Regions from separate parts of the Rhizobium aouanii genome, predicted to be linked through region 1. Evidence: predicted binding sites of a transcription regulator. Region 1 holds the regulator's gene; each other region holds the start of a gene.
What was found. Region 1 encodes LexA, which represses DNA repair genes until DNA is damaged. Its sites were predicted from a motif close to TGTTCNNNNTGTGTTCNG; they were not measured.

Region 2: dinB (DNA polymerase IV) is a predicted target of LexA. The motif match lies at 2,691-2,708, and genes of this name have one in related genera.
Region 3: V8P77_RS25045 (PA0069 family radical SAM protein) is a predicted target of LexA. The motif match lies at 2,137-2,154, and genes of this name have one in related genera.
Region 4: V8P77_RS32145 (helicase-related protein) is a predicted target of LexA. The motif match lies at 2,898-2,915, and genes of this name have one in related genera.

What each region holds. Positions count from the first base shown of each region.
Region 1 covers NZ_JBAMYD010000003.1:231,775-236,682, forward strand. The annotation lists gene V8P77_RS06975 (ComEC/Rec2 family competence protein) at 259-2,688, shown strand; gene lexA (transcriptional repressor LexA) at 2,669-3,388, opposite strand; gene V8P77_RS06985 (VOC family protein) at 3,588-4,484, shown strand; gene kdsA (3-deoxy-8-phosphooctulonate synthase) at 4,481-4,908, shown strand, end outside.
Region 2 covers NZ_JBAMYD010000033.1:4,889-9,796, reverse strand. The annotation lists gene V8P77_RS33820 (VWA domain-containing protein) at 1-71, shown strand, start outside; gene V8P77_RS33815 (hypothetical protein) at 47-2,140, shown strand; gene V8P77_RS33810 (hypothetical protein) at 2,269-2,577, opposite strand; gene dinB (DNA polymerase IV) at 2,755-3,843, shown strand; gene V8P77_RS33800 (hypothetical protein) at 3,975-4,277, shown strand; gene V8P77_RS33795 (sialidase family protein) at 4,294-4,908, shown strand, end outside.
Region 3 covers NZ_JBAMYD010000015.1:155,302-160,209, reverse strand. The annotation lists gene rnhB (ribonuclease HII) at 1-687, opposite strand, end outside; gene V8P77_RS25045 (PA0069 family radical SAM protein) at 911-2,068, opposite strand; gene V8P77_RS25040 (glycosyltransferase family 2 protein) at 2,208-2,726, shown strand; gene V8P77_RS25035 (hypothetical protein) at 2,905-3,240, shown strand; gene moaB (molybdenum cofactor biosynthesis protein B) at 3,256-3,807, opposite strand; gene V8P77_RS25025 (4-(cytidine 5'-diphospho)-2-C-methyl-D-erythritol kinase) at 3,807-4,718, opposite strand; gene V8P77_RS25020 (tetratricopeptide repeat protein) at 4,781-4,908, opposite strand, start outside.
Region 4 covers NZ_JBAMYD010000027.1:21,190-26,097, reverse strand. The annotation lists gene V8P77_RS32145 (helicase-related protein) at 1-2,735, opposite strand, end outside; gene V8P77_RS32140 (DUF3309 family protein) at 3,544-3,699, shown strand; gene V8P77_RS32135 (YMGG-like glycine zipper-containing protein) at 3,727-3,987, shown strand; gene V8P77_RS32130 (beta-ketoacyl-ACP reductase) at 4,475-4,908, opposite strand, start outside.

The sequences.
Region 1 (4,908 bases):
AAGCGCCATAGGGGTTAAGCGTCCTCACCGATAGCTATATGATCGCGAGGCTAATGCCAAGTTACCGTGACGGCATTTTGTGCATTGCGGTATTATCTTTTAGGCACTGCAGCGATGAGCCGCACGCATATCGGAAGCCGATGATTCGACTGCTCTTTTGGGGCTCGCGATTTTCCCTCATATTTCAATCGATTATCCTTGCCGGATTTGATTGGAGGTTGCATTCTGGCCGCCTTCACAGCCGGGCTTGGGCGGTTCATGCAGGAGTTGACGACAGTCGAATTGCGGCCGGAAGCAGGCGAAGGCCTCGCCGACTCCAACAGTTTTTCACCACCTGTCGTGGTGACGCGATCGACAAGGACGCAGTCGGCGACACCAATGCGCCACCGGCTGCCGGCCGCAGCCTCTCACTTGCTGCGTGCCGGCATGCGCATGCTGGGCGAGGAGGCGGACCATGGCCGCCTGCTGCTGTTCTCGCCGGTCTTCCTCGGCGCCGGGTCAGCCGTCTGGTTTCTCGCGGCATCGGATTTTCCTCTCATTGCATCGCTGCTCTGCCTGTTGGCGCTGACCGTGGCGGTTCTCATTGCCAGCCGCCGGGCCGCGGTGCGGGCAACGCTGCTTGCGCTTTCGCTCGTGGCCTGCGGCATGGTCACGGCGCAGTTCGAGAGCCGGCGGGCTTCCACAGTGATCCTCGATTCCGCCGTGACGACGACGGTGACCGGCCGCGTCGAGCGGCGCGAAGGCGACGGTCGCGGGCGGTGGCGCTACATTCTTGCCGTCACCGGCACTGAGGCGCCACAGGTGAAGCGGCGGCCGGAACGTATCACCGCGATCGCCCGCGGCGCGGACGCGGCCTTCGAGATCGGCGATCTCATCACCGGCAGGGCGCGGCTGACGCCGCCGGCGGGCCCAGCTCTTCCCGAGCTCAACGACTTCTCCTTCAGTGCCTATTTCGATGGCATCGGCGCCAACGGTTTCTTCTACGGTGCACCGACGAAGGTCGATGCGCAGGCAGCTCCCCAGGCTGCAAGATCGACGGCGGAAGCGCTGCTCGAAGGGCTCTACCGGTTGCGCAGCGGCATTGGCGACCGCATAAGGTCAATCCTGCCCGGCGACACCGGCGCTTTTGCCGCTGCTCTGGTGACGGACGAGCGGCGGGCCATTTCGGATGCGACGACGGAGGCGCTGCGCCAGTCCGGTCTGGCTCATATCATCGCCATCTCCGGTCTCAACATGGCGCTATCGGCCGGCATCTTCTTCGTCGGCTTCCGGATGCTGCTCAGCCTCTTTCCCGGCATCGTTGAGGCCTACCCGACGAAGAAGATCGCTGCCGCCGGCGCGCTCATCGCCGTCACCGCCTATTTCCTGATCTCGGGCTTTGCGGTCTCTGCCGAGCGCGCTTTCATCATGATGGCCATCATGTTGATTGCGGTCTTCTTCGACCGGCCGTCGATCAGCCTGCGCAATGTCGCTCTCTCCGCACTCGTCATCATCGTCATTTCGCCGTCCGAGGTTTTGGGTCCGAGCTTCCAGATGTCTTTTGCCGCGACATTGGCGCTGGTCTCGGGTTATCAGCTGTGGAAGGACCGGCGCGTCCGCGAAAACGCCTTCCTGAAGCTGCCGATCATCAGGCCTTTCGTTACGATTGCAGGCTTCTTCGGCGGCGTCTTCCTGACCTCGCTGATCGGCGGTTTTTCCACCGCGCTGTTTTCGATCGAGCATTTTCATCGCCTGACCGCCTACGGCCTGCCGGCAAACCTCGCGACAATGCCGATCATCTCCTTCATCGTCATGCCGGCCGGCCTGCTGGCGATGCTGCTCATGCCTTTCGGTCTGGATGTTTTGCCCTGGAAGGTCGTCGGATTCGGCCTCGATCTGGTGATCGCGGTGGCAAAGACGGTGTCCGGCTGGGATGGTAATATCGACGTCGGCCGCTTGCCAGCCTGGTATTTCGCTGTCGCAGTGGCAGGCTTTCTGCTGCTGACGCTGCTCCGCACCCGCTTGCGCCATGTCGGCACATCGATCATCGCGGTTTCAACGCTCATCCTGTTGCTTCTGCCGGTTCCCCGGCCGCCGGATCTGGTGATTTCGGAGGATGGCAGTCTCGTTGCAATCGTCGAGGCGGCGGCAATGGCTTCCAACCGTGAAAGACCGCCGGATTTCATCTTCGATCAGTGGCAGAGAGCGCTGGTCCTGCCGAGGCATGATCCGCCGAAGATGCTGGATGGTCCTGCTCTCCCAACGCAGGGAGAAGATCGCCGCGTCAGGCTTTCCCGCGATCAGCAGAACGAAGCAAGGACCGCGATGCGGTCGGCCGCAGCGGGCGGTGACGCAAACCGCTTTTCCTGCGTCAAGAAGGCCTGGTGCACATCAAGGCTTGGCAATGGTCAGGTGGTAACCGTCATCGACAACGCCGCCTACCTCGGCCCGGCATGCGACGCGGCCGATATCGTCGTGACGTCGGTCCGCTTTCGCTTCAACAGCTGCCGCTCAGGCGCGACGCTCTTCACCGGTGAAACGCTGCGCAGAACCGGTTCTATCGAGTTGCGCTTCACGGACGCTGGCCTCGAGGTCGCAACGGCATTCGATGCATTGTCGCGGCCATGGATGCGCCATCGCGCCTATGACTGGCGCAGCAATAGTTTTACCGAATCGGGCCTGGCCAATGTCAGTGATAGCGGCGAATGAGACCGACAAGTTTGCCCTGAACCTTGACACGGTCCGGCCCGAAGATCCGGGTCTCGTAAGCCGGATTGGCGGCCTCCAGTGCGATCGAGGCGCCCTTGCGGCGGAAGCGCTTGAGTGTCGCTTCTTCGTCGTCGACCAGAGCAACGACGATGTCGCCAGGACTTGCGGTGCTGCCGTTGCGGATTATCACGGTGTCGCCGTCGAAGATGCCGGCGTCGATCATCGAATCGCCCTTGACCTCGAGCGCATAATGTTCACCGGAGCCGAGCATGTCGGCCGGAACGACGATGTCGTGGGTATTGTTCTGGATCGCTGAAATCGGCACACCGGCAGCGATTCGGCCCATGACCGGCACGGAGACCGAGTTGCCGTTGTCGGCGACGGGCTTCGCGGGAGCAGGAGTGGCGACCGGCTGCGGTTTGCCGAGGCTGCCCTCGATGACGCTCGGCGAAAATCCGCGCCGGGGCTGAATGCTGGGGCTGTAGGCCTCCGGAAGCTTGATGACCTCGAGCGCGCGGGCGCGGTTCGGTAGGCGGCGAATGAAGCCTCGCTCCTCGAGCGCTGTAATCAAGCGATGAATCCCGGACTTGGAGGCGAGGTCCAGAGCATCTTTCATTTCGTCGAAAGATGGCGGAACGCCGGATTCCTTCATGCGCTCATGAATGAAAAGGAGAAGCTCCTGTTGTTTGCGCGTGAGCATCGACGTTGTGACCTCGTGATTGAAACAAATCCAGAACAGACACTATATGTTCCATATGTGTTCCGCAAGTAGCTAAATTTCCGTAAAACTTGGTGCCAACTCGTTGAGATTTTTATTTTCTTTCGCCGGATTGGGACACATCTCTTGCATTGAGGGGCGCGCCGTCGCACATCTCTTGCCGTTTGAGGGAGGGATAATCATGAGCGAGCATTCCGCCAAACCGCACCCGCTGGATCATGTCGTGCTGCCGGTCGTCAATATCGATCTGGCGCGCGAGAGGCTCGGCAAGCTCGGCTTCACCGTTGCCGCCGATGCGCGCCATCCCTTTGGAACGGAAAACGCCTGCGTCTTTTTTGCCGACAAGACCTATCTGGAGCCGCTCGGGATTGCGAGCGTCGAGGAGAGCGAGGCATCGGTGCGGCAAGGCAATGTCTTCACTGCCCGCAACCAGGCCTTCCGTTTCCGCTGTGGCGAGGAGGGGCTTTCGGGGCTGGCGTTCGGCAGCAAGGATGCCGGCATCGATCATCAGGATTTCGTCGGCGCCGGATCGAGCGCCGGCGAGATGCTGCAGTTCACCCGGCCGATGACGATGCCGGACGGTTCCGAGACGATTGCGGGCTTCAAGCTGGCTTTCGCCGGCGACCTGCGCGCGCCTGATCTCCTGCTTTTCACCGTCGAGCGCATCAATCCGCTACCGGCCGACCGGGCCGCGCTGGAGACGCATGCCAATGGTGTCACCGGCATAGTCGAGATCGCGCTTTGCGCACCTGATGCTGCCGCATTCGCTGCGTTCGTCAGCCTTGCCGTGGCGCAATCGGCAGTCGAGAAAACCGGTTTCGGCGTCACTATCGCGGCATCGAATGCGATAATCAGCCTGATGACGCCAGAAGGGCTGGAGGCCTATTTCGACATCGCCGGCTCATTCGCAGATCGCGGCCTGCGCGGCCGGGCAATCCTCTTTGCTGTCGCCGATCTTGCCGTGACAGAAGCGCATTTGGCTGCTAACGGGGTGACATACACGCGCAAGAACAATCGCATTCTGGTGAAGCCCGCGCCCGGGCAGGGCACGCTCTTCGCCTTCGAGGAAACACGATGAGCACTGATACGAATTCCGAGGTCAGGATTGGCGAAGGCCAAGGCCAGGTCACCTTTTCCAATACCGGCCGCCTGTCGCTGATTGCGGGGCCGTGCCAGATGGAGAGCCGCGACCACGCCTTCATGGTTGCCGGCATGCTGAAAGAGCTTTGCGCAAAGCTCGACATCGGCCTCGTCTACAAGAGCTCCTTCGACAAGGCTAACCGCACCTCGCTGTCGGCCGAGCGCGGTATCGGGATCGAAAAGGGTCTGGAGGTCTTTGCCGACCTCAAGAAGGAATTCGGTTTTCCCGTCCTGACCGACGTTCATACCGCCGAGCAATGCGCCGAGGTGGCAAGGGTCGTCGACGTCCTGCAGATTCCGGCCTTCCTCTGCCGCCAGACCGACCTTCTCATCGCCGCCGCCAAGACCGGCCGCGTCGTCAA
Region 2 (4,908 bases), on a different contig from region 1:
ATGCCGGCATGGAGATCGCGGCCCTGACGCCGGAACATTTCGCCGATTGGGTCGCGGGGCATATCAGGTGAAGCGGGGCGAGACGGAGAATCCCCAGCGTTTCGATGCCGCAGCCCTCAGCGACGAGGTGCTGGAAGCCGCCTCCTCCAAAGGCCTGCTGCGCCGCGCCCGCCGGGATGTGGAGGCCGGGCTCGTTCAGCTGTCCGGCTGGGATGGCGGGGCAGCCCTTGCCGAAGCCGACGGCGAGAGTGTGCGGCTCACCGCCGGTCCGCTGGCCTCGGCACGTTGCAGCTGCCCGGCGACCGGCCTTTGCCGGCATATTCTGGCGGGCATCATTTTCATCCGCGAGGCGGAAGAGGTAAGGCCGGCCGAGGAGCCAGACGCAGCCGAGATACCGGAGCCGATCTGCGCTGAAGCCATTCCGGATCCACATGCGGAAATCCTCTCGCTGAGCGAGGATGTCATCATTCGCGCCTTCGGCCGCGCCGCTTTTATCCAGGCGCAAACGCTGTTGGCGGAACTGGAACCGGGCGCGGTCAGGATCGAAACGAGCCCGAATGCCGTCCGCATCGCGCTGGGCGCCCACCATCAGGTGCTGTATCCCACCGGCGGCGGTCCTGCCGGCATGCTCTCCAAGGCGGCGACCTCGCAACGTGCGGCGCTGCACGCGGCAGCCCTTCTCGCCGTCCGCGGCCCCGGTGAGACGGTTGCTAGTGCCGAGCAAACGCCGGAAGGCAGAGCCACGTCCGGCACAATCGAAGACGCGGCCGCATTGCTGCGTGATGCCGCGCGCCAGGCGCTGTCGAAGGCGCCTGCCGGTCTCGAAGAGCGGATCGGCGATCTCGTCCTTTCCTCGCGCACTGAAGCGATGCCGCGGCTAGGCGGCGAGCTTCGCACCATCGCCGCGATGATCCGGCGAAGACGCGAGCGGCTGGATGCGGCCAATCCCGCCGAGCTTCTCGTCATGCTGGCGCGCGCCTATGCCTTGACGGAGGCGCTTCAAGCCTCGCCCGATGAGCCATTGCTCACCGGCGCGGCTGCCGAAGCGCCGCAGCCGCTGCCGGCGACCGAGCTCGTCGGCTGTGGCCTGCGCCTGTGGCAGGCCGACAGCGGCGCGCGCGGGGTGACCGGCTATTATCTCTCCATGGACGGCCGCAGCTTCAGCGCGACGCTGGCGCGTGGGGCCGGCAGCGATCCGGGTTTTGTGCCGCGCCATGCGGCCACCGCCGAGCCGGTCTTCGGCCGTTCGCTCGCAGCAATCGCCGGCTGCACCTTCCGCCTCGAGGGCGCCTCCGCCACCGGAGATGGCCGGCTGCAGACCGGCAGCGGCCGTGCCGAGCCTCTCGCGGCCGGCTGGAGTACGGCGGTGCAAGGGATCGAAGGCGCCGTCATCGATGACTGGAAGCAATGCGCCATCCGTCTTTCGAGTGCCTTCCGGCCGAAGCTCGCGGCACCGCCGCGCCGCGCCCTGCCGCTGATCCTGCGCCCTGCCGCTTTCGGCTCGCTGCGCTTCGACGGCGTCGCGCAGGTCGGGCGCTGGCCGGTGCGGGACCGCGAGGGGGCCTGGCTGGAACTGGAGATCGAAGGCGACGAACGGCTGGAGGCCCATTTCGCGCTGCTTGGCGCGATCGGCGACCGTCAGCCGCCGCTGCTCGCCATCCTCGCCGAAGCCCGCGGCGCTGATATCGTGCTCTCGCCGCTCGCTTTCGGAACCGACAGCCTGACCTTCCTCGACCTGCCGCCGCCGGCGCCAACGACGACGGCGCAAAAGCCGAGCCTGCTCTCGCGCCTGACCAAAAGCTTGTCGCTGCCCGGCGTGCCGGAGCGCAAACCGATGCGTTTCGAAGCGCTGGCCCGCCCGCAGGCCGCCAGCCGGCGGCTGATCTCCACCGCCTTCGACGAAATCCTGGCGCTCGCCGAACTCGGCGGCCGCATGGAGGATCCGGAGCGGCTGCAGCGCATGCAACGCCTGGGGCGCACGCTCGACGACGCCGGCCTGGCGCTTCCCGGCCGCCTCGTCGGCCAATTGGCCGCCGCCTCCGGCCAGACACGCGCCGACCGCCTGCTGCGCGCCGCCTACGCTCTCGACCTGCTCGCCCGCATCGATCCGCATTTGCCGTTTGTGCGCGTGCTGCCTTGAGGCAATTTCCGGGATCTCAACCACCATGAACAAGCTTCGAGCTCGGAGAGTCATTCGCCGCCGAAAACGCATTCGCGGTCTGCTTGAAATTGCGCTTGGCGCGGATTTCGAGAGGTTATCGATCATGCTCAGCGGCTCGATACACGCACTGCGCCGGCGGCTCGGAGGCTGCGCTGGACGGCGGCGACTTGGGCGGATGCGATATCCGCCGATACCTCGATCTCGCCTTCGAGCGGCGCATCGCGACGGGCGCCATCGTCATGAGAGATATCCCCGCCTGATGGCGCCGAACCGGCACTGTTCCGGTCGCTTGCCGACTGGATAAAGATGTCGGGCCTCGAAACCCCATGCTGCTGAACCAGATGTTCGACCGCGAGATCAGCGGCTTCGCGTGTTTCGAATGTGGCTCGGATCGTGATCGTGCTGTCGTCCGCCATTGGCTGCCTCCTGTTTTGATGTCCACAGGATGAGAACGCCCTGGGCGGCTGGTAGTTCGACGGCAGGTCCGGGCCCCCATTGGAATTGTTGATATCGCCTCCCAAGCCTGCTATGTTCTGTGTTTGTTTCGGCGCGCAATTTCAGATGCCGATCCCATCGCGATCGCTGAAACCGCCATGAACGAGACAAGCTCACCTCCCGTCCGGAAAATCGTCCATGTCGACATGGATGCTTTTTATGCGTCGGTCGAGCAGCGCGATAATTCGGACTTGCGCGGCAAACCGATTGCCGTCGGCGGGTCGGCCGCCCGGGGTGTGGTGGCGGCGGCGAGCTATGAGGCCCGTAAATACGGTGTTCACTCGGCAATGCCGTCGGTGACTGCCAAGCGCAAATGCCCTGAGCTGATCTTCGTGCCGCCGCGCTTTGCCGTCTACAAGGCGGTGTCGCAGCAGATCCGTGAGATCTTTGCCGAATACACGCCGCTGATCGAGCCGCTGTCGCTCGACGAGGCCTATCTCGATGTGACGCAAAATCTGAAAGGCATGACGATCGCCACCGAGGTCGCTCTGGAGATTCGCGCCAAGATCAAGCAAGTCACCGGCCTCAACGCGTCGGCCCGCATTTCCTACAACAAGTTCCTTGCCAAGATGGCGAGCGACCTCAACAAGCCGAACGGCCAGGCTGTCATCACGCCGAAGAACGGGCCGGCCTTCGTCGAGCAGCTCCCCGTCCGGAAATTCCATGGCGTCGGACCGGCGACCACTGAGAAGATGCACCAACTCGGGATCGACACAGGCGCCGACCTCAAGGAGAAGACGCTCGAGTTCCTCGTCGAGCATTTCGGCAAGTCGGGACCCTATTTTTACGGCATCGCCCGCGGCATCGACGAGCGCCAGGTCAAGCCCGACCGGGTGCGCAAATCCGTCGGCGCCGAAGATACCTTCTCACAGGACCTCCACGCCTTTGAGCCTGCTCGCGAGGGGCTCCAGCCGCTGATCGAAAAGGTGTGGGGTTACTGCGAGGCCAACGGGATCGCCGCCAAGACGGTGACGCTCAAGGTGAAATATGCCGACTTCAGCCAGATCACCCGCAGCAAGACGGTTCTGGCACCCCTGCCGGCAATCGCCGACCTCGAGGATCTGGTCAACCTGCTGCTCGCGCCGATCTTTCCGCCGGGAAAGGGCATACGGCTGCTCGGTGTCACGCTCTCTTCGCTTGAAGGACGTGCACCGGCCGCGGAACCGCAATTGCGGCTGGCTTTTTAGACCACCGGCATCGGCTGCCACAGGCGACGACCGTCCGTCACCGCATTGGTTTTCATCCACCCATCCGCGATTTCGAGCTGGGTCGGAACCTCGTCAGACCTGCGAAGTTTGCGGGACGAGGAGAATTCCACATGCATCTGATACAGTTGTTTATTCCGGCAGCGCCGCACGCGGCGATCGACATCGAAGACATTATCGCGATGATTCAGCGCGAGATGACGGAGCGCCATGGCGGGGCGACTTCATACCTTAATTCCCCGGCAAAGGGGTTTTGGTCCAATGGCGAGGGCACTGAAGAAGATACGGTCATCGTCATCGAAGTGATGGTGAACAGTCTCGATCGGGCCTGGTGGCGCCAATACCGGCGCAAACTCGAACAGCTGCTCGGGCAGGAAGAATTGCTTGTGCGGGCACTTCCAGTCGAAACGCTCTGACCGTCTGGAAGCTTCCATGGACACGCAGTTCCGCAATCTCGAAATCTATCGCAGACGCGGCGAGTTCGCGGGCTGGCCGGCAAATTATGGTCTCTGGTCGTGGGGTGACGAAATGGTCGTCGTCTTCGCGCGCGGCAAACTCGGAGCGAAGGGGGAGTTGCACGAATTGGACCGTGATTACCCATTCCTACCCTGGCAGGCACGCAGCCTGGACGGCGGACTGACATGGATGGACGAGCCGTTCTGCGGCCGCGTGCCGGGTGGGCTCTCGCTTTCGGCCGACGAGCATTTGAACGACGAGCTCAAGGTCCGTCCCCGTCTGTCGGTTCGTGAAGACCTCTGCTCGATTGCCGATCCCATAGACTTTCTGGACGCCGAGACGATCGTCATGTGCGCCAGAACCGATGTGCAGGGCAATGCTGTCAGCTGGTTCTATGTCAGCCGGGATCGGTGCCTGACATGGCAGGGTCCGTTTCGTTTCGCCGGTTTGCATCTTCCGATCTCGGCGCGCACCGATATCGTGCCTCTCGGCAGGGACGACGCACTCTTCATGCTCAGCACTTCCAAAGAGGACGGTGCGGAAGGCAGAGTGTTCTGCGCGCGCACCGTGGATGGCGGGCGCAGCTTCGTC
Region 3 (4,908 bases), on a different contig from region 1:
TTCGGAAAGCAGCTCGTCCGTCTCAGGACCGTTCTCGGTCTTGCGCAACGGCCTGAAGCTCATCCGGTGCAGCGAGCAGGGGCCGTGTCTCTCGATACCGGCCCGGTGCTGCGCCGTGCCGTAGCCCACATGCGCCGCAAAGCCGTAGTCCGGAAACACGCTATGGGCCCGCGCCATCATCCGGTCGCGCGTCACCTTGGCGACGATCGAGGCGGCGGCGATCGAGACCGAGCGGGCATCGCCCTTGACCACGGCCTGTCCGGGGCAGTCAAGGCCGGGCGGCACGTCGAGCCCGTCGGTCAGCACGTAGCTGGCCGGAATGGCGAGGCTGCAGATGGCCCGGCGCATGGCGTCGAGACTTGCCTTGCGGATATCCGTCTCGTCGATGCGCGTCGAGCTCGAGGAGGCGATGGAGACGGTCGCGGTCGCCAGAATCTGCACGAACAGTTCCTCGCGCCGTTGCGCCGAAAGCTGCTTGGAATCGTTCAGACCCTCAGGGATGCGCCGGGGATCAAGGATGACGGCGGCCGCCACGACGGGTCCCGCCAGCGGCCCGCGGCCAGCCTCGTCGGCGCCGGCGACCGGCCAGTGGCCCGCCTTGCGGGCTTTGAGTTCCAGTCGGAAATCCGGCACGAGCGGAGCCGTGTCGAAAAGCAGGGGAGAATCGGGTGGCGTGCGAGGTTTCATGCGGCTGAACCTCGCACGCCAACCCGATTTCCCGCAAGTCCCCGGATCAGGGCGGCGGCCGGGGACCGGTCCGGCGGATGGTGGCGGTCAGGGCCATCCGCGGGAATTGCGCTCGGGCTCGAAAACAGGGCGGTTTTGTCGAGATGCCGATGCGCAAGCTTGAAGCAATTCCAGGAAAAGTGCGAAGCGGTTTTCCGTCCGGAATTGCGTAAAAAATAAAATGTCAGAGCAGCGACAGCTGTACGCCGCTGCCATCCGGCGGCACGAACAGATCATCGCGCAGCGGCACGCTGCGGCGCGTCAGCTCGAAACGTCGGGCGGCCATTTCAAAGCGCCGGGCGATCTGCCAGGCATAGGGACCGGCGCCCTTCATGCGCTTGCCGAATTCGGCATCGTAATCCTTGCCGCCGCGCATCGAGCGCACCAGCGACATCACATGCCGGTAACGATCGGGGTAATGCTGCAGCAGCCAATCGCGAAACAGCGGGCTGACCTCGAGCGGCAGCCTGAGGATGACATAGCTGGCCTCCGCAGCACCGGCAGCCTTGGCCGATTCGAGGATGCGCTCCAGCTCGTGGTCGTTCAGCGCCGGGATGAGCGGAGCGGCCATCACAGCCGTCTGGATGCCTGCTTCGGCAAGGGTGCGGATCGTCTCCAGCCGCCGCGGCGGCGTGGCGGCACGCGGCTCCATCGTCCGGGCAAGCTTGCGATCCAGCGTGGTCACCGAGATGCCGACGCGCACCAGGTTCTTAGCCGCCATCTCCTGCAGGATGTCGAGATCTCGCAGGATCATCGCCGACTTGGTGACGATCGATACCGGATGGTTCGCCTTGTTCAATACCTCGAGAATGCCGCGCATGATGCGCCATTCCTTCTCGATCGGCTGATAGGGATCGGTATTGGTGCCGATCGCGATCACCCGCACCTTGTAGCCCGGCTTGGCGAGCTCCCGCTCCAGCAGTTTTGCCGCATCGGGTTTGGCAAAGAGCTTCGTCTCGAAATCGAGCCCCGCAGAAAGCCCCATATAGGCGTGTGTCGGCCGGGCGAAACAATAGATGCATCCGTGCTCGCAGCCGCGATAGGGATTGATCGAGCGGTCGAAGGAAAGGTCCGGCGATTCGTTGCGGGTGATGGCCGTGCGCGGCTTCTCGACCTGCACTTCCGTCTTGAAAGGCGGCAGCTCTTCCCAAGTCTGCCAGCCATCGTCGACGGTCTCCCGCTGCAGTGGCTCGAACCGACCTGTCGGGTTCAGTCCCGCCCCACGCCCACGCCGTCGGTCGACCTCGATTCTCAGGCCGGAGGACACGATCATCGCATCGGCAATATCTGCCGTATTGGCAGGCGCGAATGCGGCCTGCCCTGCCAGGGACTGCTCTCTCATCGGATTCTCCCGCGGCGGAAAGCCATCGCCTCCGCCCGTTTTGCTGATTAAATTCCTATCCGTAAAACGAGAACAAAGCAAGAACAAAATAAGGAAAACGTTGCTGGCAAAATTTTGTGCGGCGCATTATAAATAGTCAATGTTGACGGTTGTTCTCGAATGTCAGGATCAGGAATCTGAGCTGGCACAGACCTTATCGGTATTGGTGGCAGGCGCGGTGGAGGGGCTGGTGAGCGATGTGGTCGTGCTCGATCACGGCTCGCGCGACGGCACCTCGCGGGTGGCCGACGCCGCCGGCTGCCGCTTCCATTCGCAGTGGGATATCAAGGACATCGTCCGCGCAGCGCGCGGCGAATGGCTGCTCTTCGTCGAGCCGGGCGCCAGACCCCAGGCCGGCTGGATCGATGAGATCGCCGAATATGTCGCACTGAACAAGCTGCCGGCGCGCTTTACCGCTTCGCGTGGCTATAGGCGCCCGTTCTTCCAGCGTGTCGGCCGTGCCGTGCCGCCGCTGGAGCTTGGTTTGCTGATGCCGAAGAAGCTGGCACTCGCCACCGCCAAAAGCGGCATGCGGCTCACCGAATTCGTCAAGGGCCAGAAGCCGCGTCGGCTGGCGAGTGAACTCATTCCCTCCTGGGTCGCTCGCGCTGCGCGATAGGGCTCTCGATCGCCTGCGCAAAAGATGGCGCCCAATAGGATTTCGCGCTATAATTAGCGCATGGCGCCGTCGAAGCGCCTCGCTTCGCAACGGAATGGCCATGGAATGCCGGTGAACGGCAGAACAGGTCAGCGAAAATCTCCTCTTCTGCCGGGTTCCCGGCGAAAGGAGGTGCGTCATGGCACGCGGTATGATCTACGGCGTACGCGGTATGATCTACGGCCTCATGGCCGTCATATTGCCGACATTGGTGATCGCGCATCCGCATTCGGCAGCATCGCAGATGATGCGCAGTTGCGCAGGCCGACCCGAAATCGTCAATTTCCTAGACAAGAACTTCGCCGAAAAGCTCACGGCGGTCGGACTGATCAACCAGAACGCCGTTCTCGAGGTCTATGCCGCCGAAAGCGGCACCTGGACACTCATTATCACGGATGTTCACGGCATAAGCTGCGTCCTGCTGTCGGGTGACAGCTGGGACACGATGCCCGTCCTGCCGGGCCTTGCGACATAGCGCAAGCAAATGGGTCTATTTGGTGGCACCGCGTTTCAGGTGCTCGTCCAGACGCGGCATGATCTCGACGAAATTGCACGGCACGCTGCGATAGTCGAGCTGTCCTTTCAGAATGCCGTCCCAGGCATCCCGGCAGGCGCCGGGCGAACCCGGCAGCACGAAGATGAAGGTGGCGTTGGCAACACCTGCCGTGGCGCGCGACTGGATCGTCGCCGTGCCGATCTTCTCGTAGGAGATCCGGTGGAAGATGGCGGAAAAGCCGTCCATCCGCTTTTCGAACAAAGGCTCCAGCGCCTCGGGCGTCACATCGCGGCCGGTAAAGCCGGTGCCGCCTGTGGTGATGACGACGTCTATGTCTTCTCTCTCAGTCCAGGCCGTCACCTGCGCGGCAATCTTTTCGCGATCATCGGGCACGATCGCCCGGTCGACCAGCCTATGCCCCGCCTCCGTGATCCGCGCCGCCAGCGTGTCGCCTGACTTGTCCGTCTCCGGCGTGCGGGTATCCGAGACCGTGAGAACCGCAATGCCGACCGCGATGAAGGGCCGCTTTTCGTCCAGACCTGCCATCATGCGCCTCCCGAAACCGTTTCCGTCGCCTGGAAATACCAGCCAGGGCGCTTGTCGTGAAGAGCTGCCGCCGCATCTTCGGCAGCAGTCATGCTCGCAAAGATGCCGAAGCAGGTGGCGCCGGAACCGGACATGCGGGTCAACAGCGCACCGTGAGCGTGCAGCATCGCCGAGATCTCCGAAATCTCGGGCACGAGTTCGCGCGCCGGTGGCTCCAGGTCGTTGCGGGCCGCAGCAATCGCCGCGAGCCAGTCGGCAGTCTGAGACGGGCTCTGTGCCAGGCTCAGGGCCGGATTGTTCTTTGTCGCCAGCCGGCGGAAAACCTCAGGCGTCGAGACGCCCTTCAGCGGATTGGCGAGCACCATGGCAAAGGTCGGAAGCTGAGGCACGGGTTCGATCTTTTCGCCGATGCCGCGGGCAATCAGCGGCCGGCTCTCCAGGCACATCGGCACGTCGGCGCCGAGCCTCAGGGCCAGCGCGGCAAGCGTCTCCGCCGATAATGTCGTGCCCCAGAGCCGCATCAGCCCGCGCAGCGTTGCTGCCGCATCGGCCGAGCCACCGCCGATGCCGGAGGCGATCGGCAGGTTCTTTTCGAGATGGATGCGGACGGGAAAGGCGAGGGGACCGATTGCCGCGCGCAGGAGGTCGCGGGCCTTCAGCACCAGGTTGGTGCCGCCGTCGCCGGCAAGTACCTCACCGAAACGGCCCGACAGGGTGAATCTGTCGGCCGGCGCCCGCATGAAGCCCAGCCGGTCGCCATGATCTGCGAAGGTCACCAGCATATCGAGCAGATGATAGCCATCCGGCCGCTGGCCCGTCACATGCAGGGCCAGGTTGATTTTCGCGCGCGCTTCCTCGGTGATGCTGGAGCATGATGCCGAAAAGTGTGAGCGGTTTTCGGACGACATCATGCTCTATTTCTTTGATCTGAATCCAGCCAAGCCCCATCCGGCATGGTTTCCAGCATGGCCCGTCAGGATTTCTTGTCGACCGGCGGCGGGGTGACGGGCGCCGGATCCGGCTGCTTCTTATCGGCCGCCTTGGCATCGTCACTGATGGGAGGCAGGCCATTGGCGACCTTGTCCTTGATCTTCGGGATCT
Region 4 (4,908 bases), on a different contig from region 1:
ACCGCTTCCGGAGGAGCGGAGGTTTCTTCGGCGGCTGAGGCTTCCGCCGGAGCGGCTGCCTCGATCGCTTCGGCCGGAGCGGTGCTTTCGACGGCTTCCGTCACCGGCGCGTCGGCGACCGCCGAAGCCGCCTCGGTTGTGGCTGGCTCGGCAGCAGTCTCTTCCGCGGCGCCATCGGCATCGTCGTGATCGGCCTTCTCGGCCGTCTCTTCCGCAGGCGTTTGCGCGCTGGCGGCAGGCATGGAGGCCGCATCCTGCGCCGCAAGATGGACTGATGCCTCTTCCGCCTTCACGGCATCGGCGCGATAGCCGAGACCCTTGAGGATTTCTTCCATGTCCTCGAGCGTCGCACCGAGGATCGACAGCATCGCCGTCGTCGTCGTGAAGCGGCGGCCATCATAGGCGCCCTCCGGACGGTTGTTCTGACCGGGCTTCCATTGCAGCAGCGGACGGATGATATCGGCAAGCCGTTCCAGGATGTCGATGCGCACGGCGCGCTTGCCGAGGAAACGGAAGCCGGCGAGCTTGTAGAACATCCGCTCATAGCTCGGATCGGTGACGACGGAGGTGCGACCGGCGGCAAGCACCGGAATCAGATCGCCGTAGCCCGGCTTGTCGAGACCGTCGTTCTTCAGCGCCCAGAGCAGCGTGATGAGTTCAGCCGGCGCCGGCTTCAGAAGTGCCGGAACGAAGATATGATAGGCGCCGAAACGCACGCCGTAGCGGCGCATGGAGGCGCGGGCCTCCTGATCCAGCGACTTCACCTCCTCGGTCACATCGCGGCGGAAGAGCACCCCGAGATTCTCGACGAGCTGGAAGGCAAGCCCCTTGGCGAGACCCTGCAGGTCCTCGGCGCGCGACAGATCATCGAGCGGCTTCAGCACCGTGCTGATATGATGATTGACGAAGCGCTCGATGCGGGCGGCAACGTGATCGCGGGCATTGCCCGTCAGTTGCTCGTCGGCCAGCAGAATCACGCGCGGACGCATGATGTGATCGCTGCCCGAAAGCCGCGCCACCGGGTCGCCCAGCCAACGGATCAACCCATCCGAACCGATCACCAGATCGCTGTTGCCGGCGGCATGCATCCGGGCCGCGCGGGCTTCGAACTCGAGCCCGAGCGCCTTCTGCGACGCAGCCTGAACCGCCTTGGCATCCGGTCCGTCCGTTCCCGCCACCGGCGTGAAACGGAATCCGCTCAACTGCCCTACATGATGTCCTTCAACGAAGACATCGCCATTCACACTGATTTCAGCTTCCAGCATCGCATTCTCTCTCAGGCGCTTCATGAGCACAGATGTCCTGCGATCAACAAAGCGTTTCGTCAACCTTTCATGTAACGCGTCGGACAATCGATCTTCGATTTCCCGCGTCTTTTCCTGCCAGTGTGTCGGATCGGCAAGCCAACCGGGCCGATTCGAAACGTAGGTCCAGGTTCTTATCTGCGCGATTCGCGCCGAAAGCGTGTCAATTTCGCCATCTGTTCGATCGGAGCGATGAACCTGCTCCGCAAGAAACTGCTCGTTCACCGTGCCATAGCGGACGAGATCGGAAAAGAGGGTCGAGATAAGATCGGCATGTTGTGCTGGGGTGATACGCCGATAGTCGGGAAGCGCGCAAGCCTCCCAGAGTTTTTCGACGCGCGCCGGCCTGTCGGCGAGATCGATGACCTCGGGATAACGCGATAGCTGTTCCAGCGCCTGCTGGTCGACCGCAGGCAGCGCCCGCGTCAGCCCCGGCACGCGCGGACCCGCCTCGAGGCTGGCGCGCAGCGACGCGATAGAGGAGAAGTCCATCTCCGTCGTCCGCCACTGCAAAACCTTGACGTTGTCGAATTCATGCCCCTCGATGCGCTGCACCAGCTCGTCGTCGAAGGGCGCGACTTGCCCGGTGACGCCGAAGGTCCCGTCCCGCACGTGCCGCCCGGCGCGCCCGGCGACCTGGCCGAGTTCACCCGGATTGAGATTGCGGAACTGGTAACCGTCGAATTTCCGGTCCTGGGCAAAGGCGACGTGATCGACATCGAGGTTGAGGCCCATGCCAATCGCATCGGTCGCCACCAGATATTCGACGTCGCCCGCCTGATAGAGCGCAACCTGCGCATTACGGGTGCGCGGGCTGAGCGCACCGAGCACCACCGCCGCGCCACCGCGCTGCCGGCGGATGAGCTCGGCGATGGCATAGACCTCGTCGGCGGAGAAGGCGACGATGGCCGAGCGCTGCGGCAGCCGGGTGATCTTCTTCTGCCCGGCATAGAAAAGATGCGAAAGCCGCGGCCGCTCGACGATAGTGATGCCGGGCAGGAGCTGCTGCAGGATCGGCCGCATCGTCGCCGCGCCGAGCAGCAGAGTTTCCTCGCGGCCGCGCAGATGCAGGATGCGGTCGGTGAAGATATGGCCGCGCTCGAGATCGCCGGCGAGCTGCACCTCGTCGATCGCGACGAAGGCGGCCTTGGTCTCGCGCGGCATCGCCTCGACCGTGCAGACGGAAAAACGGGCATTGGGCGGCGAAATCTTTTCCTCGCCGGTCACCAGCGCCACATTCTGCGCGCCAACCTTCTCGACCACCCGCGTATAGACCTCGCGCGCCAGCAGCCGGAGCGGCAGGCCGATCACGCCCGTCCCGTGCGCGACCATGCGCTCGATGGCATAATGGGTCTTGCCGGTATTGGTCGGCCCGAGCACCGCGGTCACACCGCGCCCACTCAGAATCATCGGCTGCGAAGTCAGAGTCATGGGTCCATGCAAATGAGGCGGGGTGGCCCCAGGAAAATCTTGGCTCCCGATGGAAGCTGGACAACACATGGACAGCTGCCGCCGCAAACGCAAGGGCAGATTTCAAAATGCCTCGGGGATTACGACCTTTGCGAGTCGTCCGAAACGCGCGAATTTCCGATTCGGAACAGCGTGAGAACGAATCAGCGACGAATCGACGACTCCCGCTGATTCAGCTTTTGTTCACGGCTAAGTATTGATTTTGAATCACTTTTTCCCACTACATGCTGAATCGCAAGACTCCCTCCTGTTCCTATCTTCGTCGTCGTGAGTGACGATCTTCGCCCGATCCTCGAACGGGCGAAAATCCGACTGAATTAACCTCTCGACCAAAGCCGGAACGAATCGGAGACGAATCGCTGACGCCGCCATTTTCGCCTTTCGTTCACGGCCAGATATGGTAGCGCTATCAGGTCCAGGCCCTAGATGCGCATTGGCAGCAGATCGCCTCGCTCCGCCTCGTCGTATCAGTATTAATCTTTCAAGCGCCGGATTCAGATAGCGTTAAGTCAGGGCGGCCAATCTCGGCTCGCCGATCAAAAACGGAACGAATCGCTGACGAATCGGCGACATCGCGATTTTCCCGCTTTGTTCACCGCAACATATTGTATTTAAATGTCTTTTTAACCATAGCGGCATTTTTACGAGAAGACGGAAATTAAACCGTGAATCAGGCTTCGTCACATTTCCAGAGCTCAACCGGGAACAAAAATCGCCAATGCGTGTTTCTCGTCCATCCAAATTGCGGATGAAATGAAGGAAACACACCATGCTTGGCACGATACTTCTTATTATCCTCATTCTGCTCTTGATCGGAGCCTTGCCGAATTGGGGTTATAGCCGTGGCTGGGGCTATGGACCTTCCGGCGGTTTGGGGCTAGTTCTCGTGATTATCATTATCCTTGTACTAATGGGCCGCATCTAAAGCCCAACTAACCTGGGGAGTTACGACATGATGAAGAAGATTGTTCTTATTGGTGCCCTCGTCGGCGCCTTGGCGTCCTGCACAGCGACCGAGCAAGGTACGGCGATCGGTGCCGGCACCGGTGCGGTCATCGGCGGTGCCGTCACCAACAGCTGGGGTGGCGCCGCCGTCGGCGCCGTTGCCGGCGGTCTGACCGGCGCTCTCATCGGCCAGTCGGTCGAACGACGCGGCTACTGCGTCTATCGTGACCGCTACGGCCGCCGCTACGAGGCCCGTTGCCGCTACTGATCGGCAAGCATATCGGACTCCCGACGGGCGCCTTGGCGCCCGTTTTTTTTGGCCTGCCGCATCCGTCAATGTGACGTTGACAAACGGTTGCGAAAGTCAAACCTACCACCGCCCAACGGGCAGATACATATTTCCTTCACGAGTGCAACGGACAGGCAGAGCCGCCCGGCGCAGCTGAAAGGAACGCCTCCAATGACCCAGATTTTGCTTAATTCTCTCGTCGCGGTTCTGATTACATCGGCTTTCCTGACGACCGCGACATCAGCCCTCAGCGGCGAAAATCGCTCGCTGCGCAAAGTGCCGGCCAAAGTTCGGACACAGAGACATCCGAACACAGACCGCCGCTCTTGATCTTCCCGAAAACGCACCACTACACCGGCCACAAACCGGCATCACGAGAGACGTTCAAAAACAGCGATAGCGCGTCCTGCCGGACGCGCTATCGCTTTGAATCTAATCTCTACTGTCGACTCGAAGACAGAAATGCCTAGGCGAAGAACTGTCCGCCATTGGCCGTCAGCGTCGAACCGGTGATGAAGCCGGCATCGTCGGAGACGAGGAAGGTGACGCAACGCGCGATCTCTTCCGGTTCGCCGAGACGGCCGACGGGGATCTGCGGAATGATGCGTTCGTTCAGCACCTTCTCCGGCACGGCAAGCACCATTTCCGTTCCGATGTAACCGGGGCAAATAGCGTTGACGGTGATATTCTTGTTCGCCCCTTCCTGGGCCAGCGCCTTGGTGAAGCCGAGATCGCCCGCCTTGGCCGCCGAATAGTTCACCTGGCCCATCTGGCCCTTCTGCCCGTTGATCGACGAGATATTGACGATACGGCCGAAGCTGCGGTCACGCATGCCGGTCCAGACCTGATGCGTCATGTTGAACAGGCCGGTGAGGTTGGTATTGATCACCTCGTGCCATT